4 regions of the Rhodococcus sp. no. 34 genome follow, and region 3 is predicted to be linked to each of the others. Evidence: riboswitches for the same ligand, from Rfam matches in the RefSeq annotation. Region 3 holds a riboswitch; each other region holds the start of a gene.
The links. Region 3 has a riboswitch for S-adenosylmethionine ahead of ACYP01_RS19810 (putative leader peptide). Riboswitches for the same ligand answer to the same signal wherever they lie in the genome.
Positions count from the first base shown of each region.

Region 1: another riboswitch for S-adenosylmethionine. It lies ahead of ACYP01_RS06730 (bifunctional o-acetylhomoserine/o-acetylserine sulfhydrylase); the one in region 3 lies ahead of ACYP01_RS19810 (putative leader peptide).
Region 2: another riboswitch for S-adenosylmethionine. It lies ahead of ACYP01_RS12210 (aminotransferase class V-fold PLP-dependent enzyme); the one in region 3 lies ahead of ACYP01_RS19810 (putative leader peptide).
Region 4: another riboswitch for S-adenosylmethionine. It lies ahead of ACYP01_RS05490 (LLM class flavin-dependent oxidoreductase); the one in region 3 lies ahead of ACYP01_RS19810 (putative leader peptide).

Region 1 covers NZ_BAAILK010000023.1:160,442-164,899, reverse strand. Annotated here, with positions in the region: gene ACYP01_RS06735 (NADP-dependent isocitrate dehydrogenase) at 1-719, opposite strand, end outside; SAM riboswitch class IV at 1,025-1,165, shown strand; gene ACYP01_RS06730 (bifunctional o-acetylhomoserine/o-acetylserine sulfhydrylase) at 1,309-2,634, shown strand; gene metX (homoserine O-acetyltransferase MetX) at 2,631-3,767, shown strand; gene ACYP01_RS06720 (DEAD/DEAH box helicase) at 3,937-4,458, shown strand, end outside.
Region 2 covers NZ_BAAILK010000026.1:659,411-663,868, reverse strand. Annotated here, with positions in the region: gene ACYP01_RS12220 (DUF917 domain-containing protein) at 1-236, shown strand, start outside; gene ACYP01_RS12215 (PucR family transcriptional regulator) at 233-1,768, shown strand; SAM riboswitch class IV at 1,829-1,943, shown strand; gene ACYP01_RS12210 (aminotransferase class V-fold PLP-dependent enzyme) at 1,997-3,322, shown strand; gene ACYP01_RS12205 (LLM class oxidoreductase) at 3,533-4,147, shown strand; gene ACYP01_RS12200 (PaaX family transcriptional regulator C-terminal domain-containing protein) at 4,126-4,458, opposite strand, start outside.
Region 3 covers NZ_BAAILK010000041.1:514,878-519,335, forward strand. Annotated here, with positions in the region: gene ACYP01_RS19795 (ABC transporter substrate-binding protein) at 1-574, opposite strand, end outside; gene ACYP01_RS19800 (amino acid ABC transporter ATP-binding protein) at 609-1,394, opposite strand; gene ACYP01_RS19805 (amino acid ABC transporter permease) at 1,391-2,365, opposite strand; gene ACYP01_RS19810 (putative leader peptide) at 2,476-2,553, opposite strand; SAM riboswitch class I at 2,561-2,655, opposite strand; gene ACYP01_RS19815 (sulfite exporter TauE/SafE family protein) at 2,855-3,622, shown strand; gene ACYP01_RS19820 (HAD-IIA family hydrolase) at 3,660-4,458, shown strand, end outside.
Region 4 covers NZ_BAAILK010000019.1:162,176-166,633, forward strand. Annotated here, with positions in the region: gene ACYP01_RS05480 (stealth family protein) at 1-466, shown strand, start outside; gene ACYP01_RS05485 (NtaA/DmoA family FMN-dependent monooxygenase) at 518-1,885, opposite strand; gene ACYP01_RS05490 (LLM class flavin-dependent oxidoreductase) at 1,906-3,252, opposite strand; SAM riboswitch class IV at 3,235-3,348, opposite strand; gene ACYP01_RS05495 (phosphodiesterase) at 3,427-4,332, opposite strand.

The DNA of each region.
Region 1 (4,458 bases), on a different contig from region 3:
TCGAACTCAGCCTTGAACTCGGTCTCGTAGACGTGCTGGAAGATGTCCTTGAAGGCACCGTCGTACGCCTTGAGAATGGTGTTCTTGGTGGACAGGTACACCGGGTAGTTCTGCTGCAGTCCGTAGGTGAGCGACGCGCGAGCGAAGTCACGGATGGACGTGGTGAAGTTGTACTGCCCCTGGACGACGCCGCCCTCTTCGGGGAAGTTGACCAGTTCGTGCTCGATCGGTGCGCTGCCGTCCTCAGGCGTGTAGGTGATCATCACCTTGCCGGGGCCGGGGACCTTGAAGTCTGTGGCGCGGTACTGGTCGCCGAATGCGTGACGGCCGATGATGATCGGCTTGGTCCAGCCCGGAACGAGTCGCGGAACGTTGGAGATGATGATCGGTGCGCGGAAGATCGTGCCGCCGAGAATGTTGCGGATCGTTCCGTTCGGGGAACGCCACATCTTCTTGAGACCGAATTCCTCGACACGTGCCTCGTCCGGCGTGATCGTGGCGCATTTGACGCCGACGCCGTGCTTCTGGATCGCGTGCGCTGCGTCGATGGTGACCTGGTCGTCGGTCTCGTCGCGGTACTCGATACCGAGGTCGTAGTACTCGAGGTTCACATCGAGATACGGATGGATCAACTTGTCTTTGATGAACTGCCAGATAATGCGCGTCATCTCATCGCCGTCGAGTTCGACGACGGTGCCCTCAACCTTGATTTTGGACATGGGTGCTTCGCGTCCTCCTAGGAAGTTTCCCTGGTTACACGGTTGCGGTCACACTTTGTGAGTGGGTCCGCGAACGGTTCGATTATCAAACCTAGACGGTGTGGACTGATCTCGGGAGATGAGTCCCAAACAAGACAAGCGTACTGCTAACCCGTGAGGCCGCAACCGGCAGGTCCACTCATCGGTCTCTACTCGCGAGTAACTTTTGCCTGCTAGTGGGCTGCGTCGCTCTGCCTCGCGTGCGGTTGCGGCTCACATTTCGCCCCGTGTCAGGACTGCGCTCACTTCCCGGTAGAATCCGACTTGGTCATGAGTGCCAGCGTCAAGCCCCGGCTCGCTGGACGGCAACCCTCCAACCGCGGTGGGGTGCCCCGGGTGATGACCAGGTTTCCCGACGTGGATCTGCTCGCGCAGTTCCACCGCAATTCGGGTGACAAGCGCGGGTCCGACAGGGACGGACCCCAGACCGGGCCGAGCCCCACGGAGGTATTTCAGTATGTGTCGCACTTGTAGATAGACCCCAGCACGGGGCGGCGATCATTCGCCCCCGTCCGACATCTATCCGTCAGACCACTGGAGTGAACAGATCATGACCGACAACACAGCCGACGCCGCAGCAACTTCGGATCCGACCGCGAACTGGTCGTTCGAGACCAAGCAGGTGCACGCCGGACAAACAGCGGACACCGCCACAAATGCGCGCGCTCTGCCGATCTACCAGACCACCAGCTACGTCTTCGACAGCACCGATCACGCTGCTGCACTGTTCGGCCTCGCCGAGCCGGGCAACATCTACACGCGGATCATGAATCCCACACAGGACGCCGTCGAGCAGCGCATCGCTGCCCTCGAAGGCGGAGTCGCCGCACTCCTCCTCTCCTCGGGTCAGGCCGCCGAGACCATCGCGATCCTCAACATCGCCGAGGCCGGCGATCACATCGTCTCCAGCCCGTACCTGTACGGCGGCACGTACAACCTCCTGCACTACACCCTTCGCAAGCTGGGTATCGAAGTCACGTTCGTCGAGGATCCCGACAATCTCGAGCAGTGGCGCGAAGCCATTCGCCCGAATACGAAGGCGTTCTACGGCGAAACGATCGCCAATCCGAAGAACCACATCCTCGACCTACCCGGTATCTCGTCACTGGCCCACGAGAACGGTCTTCCGTTGATCGTGGACAACACAGTCGCGACGCCGTACCTGCTTCGCCCACTCGAACACGGCGCCGACATCGTCGTTCACTCCGCCACCAAATACCTTGGTGGACACGGCACCGCGATCGCCGGCGTCATCGTCGACGGTGGCACTTTCGACTGGACGCAAGGTCGCCACACGAACTTCACGACGCCTGATCCCAGCTACCACGGCGTCACCTTCGCGGACCTCGGCGCGCCGGCGTTCGCACTCAAGGCCCGCGTCCAACTGCTGCGCGATCTCGGTTCCGCCGTGGCGCCGTTCAACGCGTTCCTCATCGCGCAGGGTATCGAAACCTTGAGCCTGCGCATCGAGCGCCACGTATCCAATGCACAGAAGGTCGCCGAATTCCTCGACGGCCACGTCGAGGTGGCCTCCGTTTCCTACGCGGGACTTCCCTCCTCGCCATGGTTCGAACGTGGAAAGCAGCTGACGCCCAAGGGAACCGGCGCCATCGTCACCTTCGAGCTGCCCGGCGGTATCGATGCGGGCAAGACGTTCGTCAACGCCCTGACGCTGCACAGCCACGTCGCCAACATCGGTGACGTTCGCTCACTCGTCATCCACCCCGCGTCGACGACACACTCGCAGCTCACCCCCGAAGAGCAGCTCGCCTCCGGTGTCACACCCGGGCTCGTCCGCCTCGCGGTCGGCATCGAAGGAATCGACGACATCCTCGCCGATCTCACCGTCGGCCTGGCAGCGGTGGCAAACTCGTGACCGTGAACGAATTGGAGCCCAGGATCGACCTCCTGCCCCCACCCGACGGCCAGGTGGGGTTCGTCGACATCGGTGCCCTGGAACTCGAAAGCGGCGCGGTGCTCCCATCGGTTTCGCTCGCCGTTCAGCGGTGGGGTGAGCTTTCCCCGAACCGCGACAACGTCGTACTCGTCGAGCACGCACTGACCGGAGACTCACACGTCACCGGACCGATCTCCGCGAATCAGCCCTCCCCCGGCTGGTGGAACGGGATGGTCGGCCCCGGCGAACCGATCGACACCGGCGAATGGTGCGTCATCGCAACCAATGTCCTCGGTGGTTGTCGCGGCACGACCGGTCCCAGTTCGCCGGCCGACGACGGCAAGCCGTGGGGCAGCAGGTTCCCGGAGATCTCCATCCGGGATCAGATCGCGGCGGAGAAGAAGCTCGTCGATCTCCTCGGGATCGACCAGTTGGCCTCGGTAGTCGGAGGATCCATGGGCGGCATGCGCACACTCGAATGGGCAGTTACCTACCCGGACAGCATTCGCTCCGCGTTGGTTCTCGCAACCGGTTCACGGGCCACTGCAGATCAGATCGGCACCCAGACGACGCAGATCGCTGCCATCGTCTCCGATCCGGATTGGCAGGGCGGTGACTACCACGGAACGGGGCGGGCACCTCGCGCCGGACTCGGCATCGCCCGTCGCATCGCGCACCTCACGTACCGCACCGAGTCCGAACTGGACGCACGCTTCGAGAACTCCGCTCAGAACGACGAAAATCCTTGGAACGGTGGACGATACGCCGTACAAAGTTACCTGGAACATCAGGCTGACAAGCTGGTCGACCGCTTCGACCCGAGCACGTACGTCCTCCTGACCGAGGCCATGAACCGGCACGACATCGGTCGTGGACGCGGCGGTGTTGCGGCGGCGTTGGCATCGATCACGGCACCGGTCGTGGTGGGCGGCGTCGACTCGGATCGGCTGTATCCCCTTCGCTTGCAGGAGGAGATCGCCGACGGAATTTCCACGTGCAGCGGCCTCGAGATTCTCAAGTCCAAGGACGGCCATGACGGCTTCCTGACGGAGGCGGACGCTGTCGCCGGACTGCTTCGCCGAACGATGGAGTTCGCACGCACGGCCCGCTGATCCGGCACAGAGGCACAATTTCAGGATCCGTCAATGTCGGGAAAACCACAGCTGATCTGCAGGTTTTCTCGACATTCTCATTGGCGAACGTGAGCCGGCGCGGCTAGCATCGGCGAACGTGAATCAGCCATGCTCGACGCGCCTGCAGGCTACGTACATTCCCGAGCACATGTCCTTCGCGTTCTGGGGTGACGCAGACCCGGCGGCGCGGCTGTCGGCACTGGGGATGCCGACCGGGTCGCCGGGCGTGTGCAGGCTTGCGATCCCGGTCGAAGAGTCGATCACAGCAACCGACGTCGGAGCGCAACTGCTCGACCTCACCACCGCGATCGACGCCTTCCACAACCTCGATGCTGGTCGCGGCGACCTCGGATCGTCGCTGCTCGCATGGAAGCGCGTCATCGACACCGGCGCACATGACATTCCGACCGCAGCGCATGCCGCGATCGAGCGCGACGACACGAAGATCCGAAGCGCCGCGTCCACGGTGCGGTTGTTCACGGAAGCGCGCGCGGCCATCGAGAGTCTTCGCCGAGCAAAGATTCAGGCGACTCTGCGCCCGTATCAAATGCACGGAGTTGCCTGGCTGACGGCTCTGTCGGGTTCGGGCGGTGGGATCTTGGCCGACGAGATGGGTTTGGGTAAGACACTGCAAGCGATTTCGATGATCGCGATCCGCGCCGACGACGGT
Region 2 (4,458 bases), on a different contig from region 3:
TCCTGACCGTCGCGTTGGACGGCGAGATGATTGCAACGTGCCCGGACATCGTGACGTTGCTCGACGTGCGGACCGGCGCCTTCGTCTCGTGTGAATCCGTGCACCAGGGGCACGATGTGGCCGTGTTGGTTCTTCCCGGTCCACAGTGGTGGGCGGACGAAGTGGGCAGATTGAAAGTTGTCGGCCCGCGGGCATTCGGGATCGACCACGACGCAGTGCTGATGGAGGCGCGATGAGCGCGAGTGTTTCGGCGTTGCTGAACAACCCGGCCTTTGTCGGGCTGTATCGACTTGCCGGGGAGGGTGATCCTGTCGTGACGACAGTGGGAGCACTCACCGGGGAATCGGCACAGTCGGCCGAGGCCGTGTCGGGTGCGGCGAGTTCAGGATCAGTTCTGGTGATTCTCGATCGAATCGACATCGGGGAGTGGAGATTCGACGCTCTCCTTCGGCGCACAGCGGCGACCGGCTGCCAGGTGGTCGCTGTGCACAGCGCTGCGGCGGAGGATGCGAATCTCTCGTTGCTTGCCGATCGGCTCGGACTGGTGGTGCTCGGAGTATCCGACCCGTGGCAGTTCAGCGTGGATCTTCGTGATCTTCTCTCGAATTCGCGGGCGGTGATGGCCGACGCAGTACTGCGGGCGACACACGCGGGCCAACGAGCCGGAGGAAGCGTCGAGAATCTTCTGTCGGTGCTACTGAACACCTTTCAGCGTTCATTCTTTCTCCTGGACACGTCCGGACGTCCGATGACCGGCGCCGACCTGTTGTCAGACGCTGATCGAGCAGCTGCCGGTATGTTGTCGGGTCGCGGGGCGCCCACCACGGTCGAATTGGACTCCGGCGGGGTCCTGATTGCGTGCCCGGTGATGTCCGGCGCAGCCCGAGAGCCCTGGCTGGCGGTGCTGCTCCCGGTGCGTCAAAGCGTCGAAGAGGCTTCTCTCTCAGTGGTTCTCGACGTGGCCTCGTTGGCTGCCGGGCACCGACTGGCCGTTGCGCGCATGGTCGACGAGCGTGAAGCGCGCCGGCGTAGCGCGTTGCTCGGTGAACTGATCGACACGTCAGCAGACGCCACACCCGGACTGCTCCGGCGCGCACTCGACGCGGGTTGGATGCTGGACGGATGGCACATCGGCATCAAAGTCCTGGCGGTCGGTGAGGTCGACCTGGTGGCAAGACGCAGCGAGGTTGCAGATGCTCTCGCCGCCGAGGGAATCGACGCCAATGTCGTGGAACAGGCTGACGGCTGGGCGGCGTGGACGACTCTGCCAGGCGAGCCGCGACCGGAGGCGATCACCAGGATCGCCGAGTGCATCCGTGCAGCTCAGGCCAGGTTGGAACCCACGATGGAGACCTGGGTAGGTGTGGGACGCGCACACGACGGTCCGGCTGGAATCGGTTCGTCCCTGTCGGAGGCCGGGGATGCCGCTCGGCTCGCCGGTTCCCGATCTCAAACAGGTCGATTCCTGCACGTGGACCGCCTCGGGCTGGCGCAGTTGCTGCTGGCGTGGACGCGAACCGACACCTTCCAGCCTGCGGCCGCGGCATTGCTCGCACCGCTACGCGATTCCAATGGAGAGTTGCTCGAGACTCTGTCGACGTACCTCGACGAAGAATCGTCTCTGGCTCACACCGCAACCCGAATGGGCTTGCACCGCAACACCGTATCGAGTCGGATCGATAGAATTCAGCGCCTTCTCTCGGTCGATCTGGCCGATCCGGAAACCAGGCTTGCGCTCCACCTCGCCTGCCGGACGATCGCGCCGTGACGACGGTCTTCGCAGCTTCGTCTTGACAAGCGCGGGAGGTTCCTGCCATCCTCGTTGCCAGGTCACGAGTACCAGTGTTCAGCCCCGGCTTGCTGGTCGGCAACCCTCCTCCGCGGTGGGGTGCTCCGGGTGACGACCCGGCTGCGTTCGAAAACGAATGCGGCAAGCGCGGACTCTTCCGGGGCCATCTCCCGACGAACGAGTCCTTGAACGTGAGGATTGTCTTCGATGACTGCTGTATTGAGTGCCGACACCTGCTGCACCACCGCGATTGCCAAGGTTTCGGGTGCCGACCTGCAGGTTCCATTGGTTCAGGGCGGCGAATGCTCCTACGCCAACTTCGACTACGCGGCCAGCGCGCCGGCATTGGCCCAGGTCACCGACCGTATCGCCGAATTGTTGCCCACGTACGCCAGCGTCCACCGCGGTGCCGGCTACGCGTCCCGGATCTCCACGCTCACCTACGAGAACGCTCGTGAATCCGTTGCTCGTTTCGTGAACTGTGCCGACGATCAGGTTGTCGTCTTCACCCGGAACACCACCGATTCGCTGAACCTGCTTGCGCAGTGCGTCCCCGGCAGCACCGTCGTCCTCGACGTCGAGCATCACGCAAACCTGTTGCCGTGGAACGACGCTCGTATCGTCACCGCCGCAGACACCATCGAAGAAACGATCGAGCGTCTGATCGGTGAACTGTGCACCAAGCCTGCCGCGCTGCTCGCAATCACCGGGGCCTCCAACGTGACCGGTGAGATCCTGCCGATTGCACGTTTGGCTGACATCGCTCACCGTTGCGGCGCACGTAGCCTCGTCGACGCTGCTCAGTTGGCTCCCCACCGTCGCATCGACCTGCAGGAATGCGGCGTCGACTACGTAGCGTTCTCGGGCCACAAGCTGTACGCGCCCTTCGGCGCCGGCGTTCTCGTCGGCCGCCGTGACTGGCTCGACGAAGCTCAGCCGTACCTCGCCGGCGGCGGCGCCGTGCGTGAGGTGACCGTCGAATCCACCGAGTGGGCTTGCGCGCCCGCACGCCACGAGGCGGGTTCCCCCAACGTGCTCGGTGCGGCAGCCATCGCGACCGCCTGCGAAACCCTGCACGCCCTGGACTTCGACGTGATCGCCGAGCATGAGAAGGCGCTCACCGCCCAGCTCACTGACGGCTTGTCCGCCATCGAGGGCGTCTCACTCGTGCGACTGTGGAACGACGCTCCCGACGCCGTCGGAATCGTCACCTTCACCGTCGACGGATTCGAAGCGGGCGAGATCGCCGCATTCCTCTCCGCCGAGCACGGCATCGGAGTTCGCGACGGTCGCTTCTGCGCACATCCGGTTCTCGCGCGCCTCGGCCTCTCCGGCGGTGCAGTTCGCGCCAGCCTCGGCCTCGGTAGCAGCTCGGACGACGTGACGCGGTTGGTCGACGCCGTGAACATCCTGGTTTCGAATCAGCGTGATTGGAAGTACGCGAAGACGGCAGGTGCGTGGAACCCTGTGCCCGAGACCCGCCCCTTCCTCGGAGCCGCAGACGACAATGCCGGCGCAGCCGAGTGCGTCTGAGCTGAGCTCGGTCCCCGAAAACTCGAACGGACAACTAGCATGGCAGCCATGGCACCAGCGGATTTTCCCGCCACCCCTTCGAGAGTGAGCGTCACTCTCGGTCAGTGGTGCCGTCGCCATGTCGATCTGTGCCGCACCTCTTCAGGAATGTGTTCGAGCTGACGATTCGTCTCGCTCATCCCATACTTTTCTGATTTTCGGAGGTCTCACATGTCTTCACTCGCTTCGCATTCTCTGCACGTAGCGGTCGAGTTGACCGGATCCGGTCACCATCCGGCCGCTGAGGGCGCACCCGGCAACCTGCCCATCATCGGCGGCGACTACTGGGTGGACCTCACCGAGGGTGAAAAGGCTCTCGATTTGGCTTCATTCCCTACCAATGTGGTTCGGATTCGCGCTGCGGATCTGCGTGAGGCACAGCTCGAACGCGCACGGATACGCGCTGCCGTCGCTGAAGAAGGACGCGATCCCGACAGCGTCGCAGTGCTGGTCGATCTCGAGATTCTGATCGCGCCGGAGGCTCGCTCCGCTCGTAAGGAGCTTGCGCAGTTGGACAGCGCGTTGACCTCGCCGCGGGTTCCCGTTTCGCTTCATTACGTCGGAACGCCTTCCGGTCTCGGCAGTTTGATCGCCGATATCCGAGCTGCGGAGGTCGCCGACGGCGTTACGTTGCTGCCTCTCGCATTGCCTCGCACGCTCGAGCATCTGGTGGACAGCACCATTCCGTGGCTTCAGGATCGCGGACTTGTCACACCGTCCACCGCAGTCGACGAGGTTCTCGGGCGTTTCGGACTGCCGCCCCGTCATCGCACGCTTGCGTCCTGATCGTCACCGATTGCATCTGCGTACAGGTGGAACAGCGACGGTAATTCGTCGGCACCGTCCACCTGTGCCAGAAGCGTCCAGCACTGCGCAGTGATCGACCGAGCCCTCGTGCCGATCCAGTTGGTGGGCAGTAGTTCCGGCGGCAACAGCGGATCCGGTTCCATGGCTCGCGTGAATTCCGCCGCGAGTTCGATGGTCATCGTGACAGCATCGGTACCCGGACTGTTCTGCAGTTTGTGCAGGCGTGCGGTCGCTACGTCGAGTAGCCGTTCGTATCCGTCAGCGATCTGGTCCAGTGGCCACAACTGCGC
Region 3 (4,458 bases):
GATTGGTGCCCGAGGAGACGGCGATCTTCTTGCCCGCGACGTCCTTGGGTTCCTTGATGGAGATTCCGGCACCCTTCTTGGCTTCGAAGGCGAGGGTGTCGAGACGGTAGGTCGCGAAGTCGTACTTCTCCTTACGCTCTTCTGTGACAGTCACATTGGAGAGGAAGGCGTCGGCCTCACCGGAGTCGATCCGGACGAAGTTCTGTGCCCAATCTGCTGTCTGCAGGTCGACCTTCAAGCCGAGAACGTCACCGATCAGATAGGCGAAGTCGGTCTCGGAACCGATGAGGGTGGTGTCGTCGTCGGCGTAGAAACGGAGCGGCGGAGCGGAACCGGCACTACCGGTGACGCGCAGCGTGCCACGATCGCGGATGTCCTGAGGTAGCTCGGCGGCGATGGAATCCACCTTGTCGGTGGTGATGCGGTTCTGATCGGCCGTGAGGTTGTAACCCGCAGCAGCGGTGACCTGGGCGCCGTCGGACTCGGCGTCCGCGCTGCTGCATGCAGCGCTGAGCAATCCGACGGTGGCAAGCGCCGAGATCAGAAAAGTCGCGCGACGGGATGTGGAGAACATCAATTTTTCCTTCCGGGAATGAGTCTGGGTCGCGTCAGAGGACGCGGGAGAGAAAGGCTTTGGTCCGTTCGTGGACCGGATTGTCGATCACCTGCGAAGGCGGGCCCTGTTCGACGATGACGCCGCCGTCCATGAAGACCGCAGTGTCCGCCACTTCCCGAGCAAATCCGACCTCGTGTGTGACGATCACCAAGGTGGCGCCGTCACGGGCCAGCTGAGCGAGGACTTCGAGAACCTCGCCCACCAGTTCCGGGTCGAGCGCCGACGTCGGCTCGTCGAAGAGAATGACCGCCGGCCGCAGTGCCAGCGCTCGCGCTATCGCGACGCGCTGTTGCTGGCCACCGGAGAGTTGGCGCGGATACTCGTCCGCCTTGTCGCCTACCCCCACTCGCTCGAGCAGCGCGCGGGCCTCGCGGTACACCTCGTCACGATCACGCTTCTGGGCCGAGAGCGGCGCTTCCACCACGTTTTCCAACGCGGTCAGGTGCGGAAACAGGTTGAAGTTCTGGAACACGAATCCGATGTGCGAACGCTGTTTCAGGATCTCGCGGTCACGCAGTTCGTGGAGTCGATTTCCCTTGCGCCGGTATCCGATCAGCTCTCCGTCGATCCGTACGGTTCCGCGGTCGACCTTCTCGAGGTGATTGAGGGTTCGCAGCAAGGTGGATTTACCGGAACCCGACGGACCGAGAATGACGGTCACTTCGCCCTTGCGGACCAGGAGATCAACGCCGGCAAGTACTTCCAAGGCACCGAAGGACTTGTGAATTCCGCGCGCTTCGACGGCATACACCGTCTCTTCGGCCAGTTCTGCGGTCATCGGGTCGCACCTCTCGGAATATCGAGACGCGCATCGCGAATCTCTTCGAACTTCTTGCGCGCCTTCTGTACCGGAGTCAACGGAAGCGCACGGGCGGATCCTCGTGCATAGTGGCGCTCCACGTAGTACTGACCGATCGAGAGCAACGTCGTGAGGATGATGTACCAGATCGTGGCGACCATCAGCAGGGGCACGACTCGTCCGTTGCGGCCGAAGATGACCTGCACCTGGTAGAACAGTTCGGCGATTGCCATGGTGGAGACGATCGACGTTCCCTTGAAGAGTCCGATGACCTCGTTGGCGGCGTTGGGGAGGATCGCTCGCATTGCCTGCGGGAGAACGATCTTGAAGAACTGGCGACTGCGCGGAATACCGAGCGAGTGAGCAGCTTCGATCTGACCGTGATCCACCGAGATGATTCCGGAGCGGATGATCTCGGCCGAGTATGCAGCCTGGTGCAGCGCCAAACCGATGACTGCTGCGGTGAATCCGCCGATCACACCGCTGACCTGGAAGGTGAAGAACTCGGGCCCGAAAGGTATTCCGAGAGAAAGCGTCTGGTACAGGTATGTGATGTTGAACCAGAAGAGCAGCTGCACGATGAGTGGAATCGAGCGGAAGGCCCAGATGTAGGTCCAGGCGATCACCTGCAGGACCGGGTTTTTCGACAACCGACCGAGTGCCAGGAAAACACCGAGACCGAATCCGAGGATCGTCCCCCACAGGGTCAGTTTGATCGTCATCCACAGCGCGGCGAGCACTGATTTCGCGGTGAAGTACTGCGCGAACGTCGGCCAGTCCCAGCCGGGGTTGACGACGAGCCCGTGGATGAACTGAGCAAGCAGGACCAGCACGACCGCACTGATCACCCAGCGCAACGGGTGCCAGGTGCGAGCGACGACAAGCTCCGAGTCGGGTAGTTGCGACTCGGACACCGACTTTTCGGGGCGGACATCGGTGGGCGCGCTCACGGCGCGCTACCTGACGGAGTGGACATCACGAATAGACCTTTCGGGGAAATGGGAACGCAGCTGTGTCCTCGAGTTGGTGAGCTCGAGTTGCGAAGACGACGAGAGTTCGGTCAGCGACAGTGACACGAAGCGGTGCGGCACAGATCGATGTGACGTCGCTTGTGCGCAGCGTGCGAAGTGGTACCCATGTGATGCCTTCCATCGGTCCTGGCGGTAGCACCCGCTCCCGATCACTCGGGGGGTTGCTGCGACGTCGACGAGCCAGGTCTCTCGGTCGCTCTGGATGGTGAGCAAAGACTAGACGCGAAATGTCGAGTCGTCAAATGTTGTATTTCCCTGCACTGCAAGGGAAATGAAGGGTCCACGATGTTGAAATCGCATTGATTCCAACGGTGTCCGCAGCCGCGTTCGGCGTGTTGAATGGAGCGTTCGAATGAAGACCGGGACCGCCGTCCGGACTGACTTTTCCTCTGCCGTACCGTCTGCGGAGTGAGTGGACTCGACGCTTTCTTCATCTTGTTGGCCGGTATCGGCGCGGGCGCGATCAACGCCGTGGTCGGCAGTGGAACGCTGATCACGTTTCCCACCCTGGTCGCCTTCGGCATGCCGCCCGTGACCGCAACCATGTCCAACGCGGTCGGGCTCGTCGCCGGCGGAGTTTCGGGTACCTGGGGCTACCGACGTGAGCTGTCCGGACAGTGGGATCGACTGAAGTGGCAGATTCCGGCGTCACTCGCCGGGGCACTACTCGGTTCGTGGTTGCTCATGCATCTACCCGAGAAACTGTTCGAGACCATCGTTCCGGTGCTGCTGGTCCTCGCTCTCGCGCTCGTCCTCCTCCAACCACGCATCCAGGCGTGGGCCAAGAAGCGTTCCACCGAAGAAACGACGCTGTCCACCAAGAGGCTGATGCTCCTGACCGCCGGCACTTTTGCAGTCGGCATCTACGGCGGGTACTTCACTGCCGCGCAGGGCATCCTTCTCATCGGTGTGATGGGTGCCATCCTCCCGGAAACCCTCCAGCGCATGAACGGCGCGAAGAACCTGCTGTCGCTGCTCGTCAACATCGTTGCAGCAGGGATGTACATCACTCTGGCATTCGATCAGATCAATTGGGCAGCAGCCGGTTTGATCGCCGTCGGCTCACTCGGTGGTGGCGTTCTCGGTGCCCGCTACGGACGGCGCCTGTCCCCCACTGCACTGCGCTACACGATTGTCGTCGTCGGCCTGATCGGACTGTGGCGCCTTCTCGCTTGACCGCCCACATCGGGCGCCACCCGCACATACTGGAGTAATGACCAGTACAGAAGATCAGACCGGTTGGACCTACCTCATGGACATGGACGGGGTTCTCGTCCACGAGGAGCACTTGATACCTGGAGCGGACACGTTCCTGGCAGAGCTGGCGTCGAACGACATCCCGTACATGGTGCTCACCAACAACTCCATCCGCACCCCGCGTGACCTGCGAGCACGCCTGCTCAATTCGGGACTCGACATCCCGGAGAAGTCGATCTGGACGTCAGCGCTCGCAACCGCGACGTTCCTGGCCAACCAGCGGCCGGGCGGCAGCGCCTACGTGGTCGGCGAATCGGGCCTGACCACTGCCCTGCACGACATCGGTTACGTCCTGACGGACAGCGACCCCGACTACGTCGTCCTCGGCGAGACGCGAACGTACTCCTTCGAGGCAATCACCACCGCCATTCGCCTGGTCGAGCGTGGATCGCGGTTCATCGCCACCAACCCGGACGCCACTGGACCGTCGCGAGACGGCTCGCTGCCGGCCACCGGCTCGGTCGCCGCTCTCATCACCAAGGCGACCGGACGCGATCCCTACTACGTCGGCAAGCCCAACGCCTTGATGATGCGCTCAGCCCTGCGGTCCATCGGCGCTCATTCCGCCAATACGTTGATGATCGGCGACCGCATGGACACCGACATCGTCTGTGGCCTCGAAGCCGGACTGCAGACGATTCTGGTGATGACCGGGATCTCGACCCGCGCGTCGGTAGAGCTCTACCCCTACCGCCCGACCATCGTCCTCGAGTCGGTCGCCGATCTTGTGGGAACAACAACCGATCCATTCCGTA
Region 4 (4,458 bases), on a different contig from region 3:
CAACGACAACGACCGCAGCGGGTTCGAGAATGCGGCTCGCGTCAACCGCCGTCTGCTACAGGACCGCTTCGGTCTGATGACCACCAGACATCTGGAGCACGCAGCGACGCCACTGCGCAAGAGCGTGATGGCCGAGATGGAACGCGAGTTCACCGAAGACTTCGCGGCCACTGCAGCAAGCACCTTCCGCGCGAGTTCCAATATCTCGGTGACCAATTCGCTGTACCACTACTACACGCTCATGAGTGGACGGTCGGTGGTGCAGAAGTCCGCCGCCGTCAAATACGTCGATACGACGGTCAAGGCCGGTTTGCGCGACATGGACTCACTGCTCGCCAAGCGCTCCATGGACTTCTTCTGCCTCAACGACGGCAGCGCTCCGGAGATCGATCTGGAACTTCGCACACGCAAGATCACGGAGTTCCTGGAGAGCTACTACCCCATCCCGGCGCCCTGGGAAGCCTAGACGAAACAAGGGCCCAGCCGATTTCGGCTGGGCCCTTGCTACTTCGGTCGATCAGCGTGCTGTCACATGCTCCCGTTGCACCGGAATGGGCAGTCCGAGATTGTCACGCAACGTCGTTCCTTCGTAGTCACTGCGGAGAACACCTCGATCCTGCAACAGCGGCACCACGTCGTCGACGAACTCGTCGAGGCCGGTCGGCACGAGGTGCGACCCGAGGATGAATCCGTCCGAACCGTCGTTGCTGACAAACGAATCTATTTTCTCGGCAACCTGCTGCGGTGTACCCACGATCGGTCCACGCTCGAACTGATCGATCACCACTTCGCGCAGATTCAACTTCTTGCTCTCGGCTACCGCGCGCAGTTTTGCGACGGTCGCGAAACGATCTTGGTGAATGAAGGCGCGGCCCTGGATGATCGGCGGAGCCTCGGGATCCGGAGCGATATCGGGTAGTGGTCCTTCGGGGTCGTACTTCGACAGATCGAGATTCCAGATCTGTTCGAGCAGAACCAAAGCGGTCTGGCCGGTGACCTGCTGGTCGCGAATCTCTCGGTACTTCTCGATCGCATCTGCCTCCGAGGTGCCGAGAACAAAACTCGCCGACGGCAGGATCTTGATGTCACCCGGGTCACGTCCGGCCGCGACGGCACGTGCTTTGATATCGCGATAGAAATCGGCCGCCTCGGGCAACTGACCGTACGGTGAGAAGATCGCGTCGGCATTGCCGGCAGCAAAATCGCGCCCCTGCGGCGACACCCCGGCCTGCAGAATAACCGGGCGCCCTTGCGGGCTACGCGGCACTGTGAATCGGCCGTTCACGTCGAAATGCGATCCATGAAAGACGAATTCACCGGCATCCGGTCGCGCGAGAAAGCGCCCTGATGCCTTGTCTGCCACGATGTCGTCGCTTCGCCACGAATCCCACAGTTCACGCACCAGCGCTACGGTCTCCTCCGCACGCTCGTATCGTTGCGCGCGGTCGAGGTATCCGCCGCGGCGAAAGTTCTGGCCGGTGAATGCGTCGAACGAGGTGACGACGTTCCAGGCGGCACGCCCTCCGGACAACTGATCGAGCGTCGCGAATTGGCGGGCCAGTTCGTACGGCTCGTTGAACGTGGCATTGATAGTGCCGGCCAATCCGAGGTGTTCGGTTACCGCCGCCAACGATGCAAGGACCGTGAAGGTGTCCGGCCTACCGATGATGTCTTGGTCGAAAATCTGTCCCGCACGCTCACGAAGGGCGAGGCCTTCGGCGAGGAAGAAGAAGTCGAACTTCCCACGCTCGGCGGTTCGAGCGGTGTGCTCGAAAGAATCGAACTCTATCTGGCTGCCCGCCTGCGGATCCCACCACGCAGTGTGATGGTTGACGCCGCCGAGGTAGGCACCCAGGATGACCTGCTTACGCTTCTGAGAACTCATGAGAATCTATTCCTCGTCTGTCAGGCGGCCGGAGTACCGGCGGCGTAGCGGTTGGGAACGTCGATGGGTAGACCAAGGAGTCCGCGAAGATTCGCCTGCGGATATTCGGTGCGGAATACGTTGCGTCGCTGCAATTCAGGCACCAGCTCACCTGCGATGGCGTCGAGGTCGTCCACGACAACGCCCGGCCGCAACCGGAAGCCGTCGATTCCCAACTGCTGCCACCGGAGCAGAAGATCTGCCAACTCAGCCGCGGTGCCGGTGAAGGTCAGCGCGTCCGAACGGTATTCGGCGCCGGCCTGCGCGTCGAGGCGAGCGAGCCGTTCCTTTCCGGTTTCTTCCGGCGTATCGAAGAAGACGACGATGTCGGTGAAGACCCGAAGAGGTTCGCCGGTGCGCTGCACGTGTTCTTCGGCTGCTCGCACTTCACCCAGGATTGCCGTGACCTGCTCCTCGTCGAACGGCGTCACGAACACCAGATCGGCCGTCCGCGCCGCCAGTTCGTACGCGACCCGCTGATGTGCCAACGCGGTAACGACGGGATGCCCCTGCGGCGGGCGCGGGGTCACCGACGGTCCACGGACCGAGAGGTACTTTCCCTCGAAGTCGATGTAGTGCAACTTGTCCCGGTCGATGAATCGACGCTGTTCGACATCACGGATCTCGGCGTCGTCCTCCCAACTGTCCCAGAGTCGCCGGATTACGTCAGCCGCCTCCGCAGCTTCGTCGAACAGGTCGCGCACGAAGTCCGGGAGGACGCCTGAAACGATCGACTGACGGTCGGCATCGGTGAGCGCTGGGATGTCGCGACGCCCGAACTGTGCTGCCTCGGATTCCGACGCCGAAACCTTCACCTGCCATCCGGCGCGACCGCGTGAGGTGTAATCCAGCGTGGCAACGGCTTTGGACACGTGAAACGGCTCGGTGTGAATGGTGGTGATGGTCGGGATCAAGCCGATGTTGCTCGTGATCGGTGCCAGTCGGGCGGCCACGAGATGCGCGTCGAGCCGAGCGCGCACCCGATCAACCGCGTCGTCGACGGGCTCGAGTGGGTTGGCCGGCACCGAGAGACTGTCCTCGATGGTGACGAAATCGAGCAGACCACGCTCGGCGGTCGTCACCACGTCAGTCCAATACGACGCGCTGAACAGCTCACTCGGGCGCGAGTGTGGCTCTCGCCAGGCTGCAGGGTGCCAACCGGCACCGTCCAGCGCTACGGCGAGATGCAACGGAGCAAGATGAGAGGAGGGGGTGGAGGTCATCGGCGCATACTCCTGTTCGAGAACTACTCGGGAGCGCACAGTGCCGACCGCAGAAACCGTCAGCACCCGACTGACGGTTCTCGTGGCGACTGCCGCTTGCGACACGCACCACGCGTATCGCCAGGTGTGATTCCGGGGCACCCCATCGGCATGAAGGGTTGCCGTCCAGCTAGCCGGTCCTTGTTGCTGGAGCTCTGCACCTACCTCGACGGTAGTGAGTACGCGACAGCCCGGCAATCGCCCAGAACTGCGCCGGAGTGCCGGAAACCGCCTGCCACCTCAGATGATCGAGCGTGCCGCCTTTTCGCTCTCGAGGATTCGAATACCGGCAGCGCTGAGCCTCCGGGCTCCCTCGGCCGCGTCGACAGGCTCACCGACCGTCACGTGCGCGCCGAGTGGAACGACCGAATGAACAATTGTCTCGTCGTACACGTGCACCAGGTTGCACCCCTGAGCCCCGTCGCGACCACGCTGCCCACCGACTTCCACGTTCAAGTCCTGGGTGTAACACGTCGACGACGCCACGGAAACCGGAATGCCGGCGAACGTCGCCGTCGTCGAATAGTGCAGATGCCCAGCAAGAATCGCCCGGACGTCGCTGCCACGCAAGACGTCTGCCAACCGGGACTGATCGCGCAACTCCACCAGAACCGCGAGATCCTGAATGCACGGAACCGGCGGATGATGCAGCGCCAGAATTGTTCCGTCGGGCGCGGGCACCGCCAATTCTGCGCGTAGCCAATCCAATTGACGATCCGAGATCTCACCGTAGTGATGACCGGGAACCGACGAATCCAGGGTGATCACCCGCAGTCCGTCAAGGTCGTAGACGTTGTCGACGGGATGATCGGTGGCGTCCTCGCCCAACAGCAGAGATCTGAAAGTAGAGCGGTCGTCGTGGTTGCCCATCGCCCAGATGACCTGCGCATCGATCTCGGCCGCCACGGGTTCCACGATGGCTTTCAATTCCGCGTATGCGTCGGGGTGTCCCTGGTCGGTCAGGTCGCCGGTGAATATCAGTGCATCCGGGCGTGCGCCCGAGGCCACGATCCCGCTGAGCACTTCCCGCAATCTCGTCGACGCATCCACGGCGTCGTACAACTCCCCCTGAGCCACCAGATGCGTGTCACTGAGGTGCACCAGGAAATGCTTCGGACGCGGGTACTCGGCATTCCGAACGCTCATCGGTCTCTCGCTTCCGCTTGCCGACGCTTAGGCGCCGGTGCGGCACCTACTGATCGTCGAGACTAGTCAACCGACCAACAGTGACTGATCGGGGCACGCCCGACGAACACGAAGCGAACTCCCGCG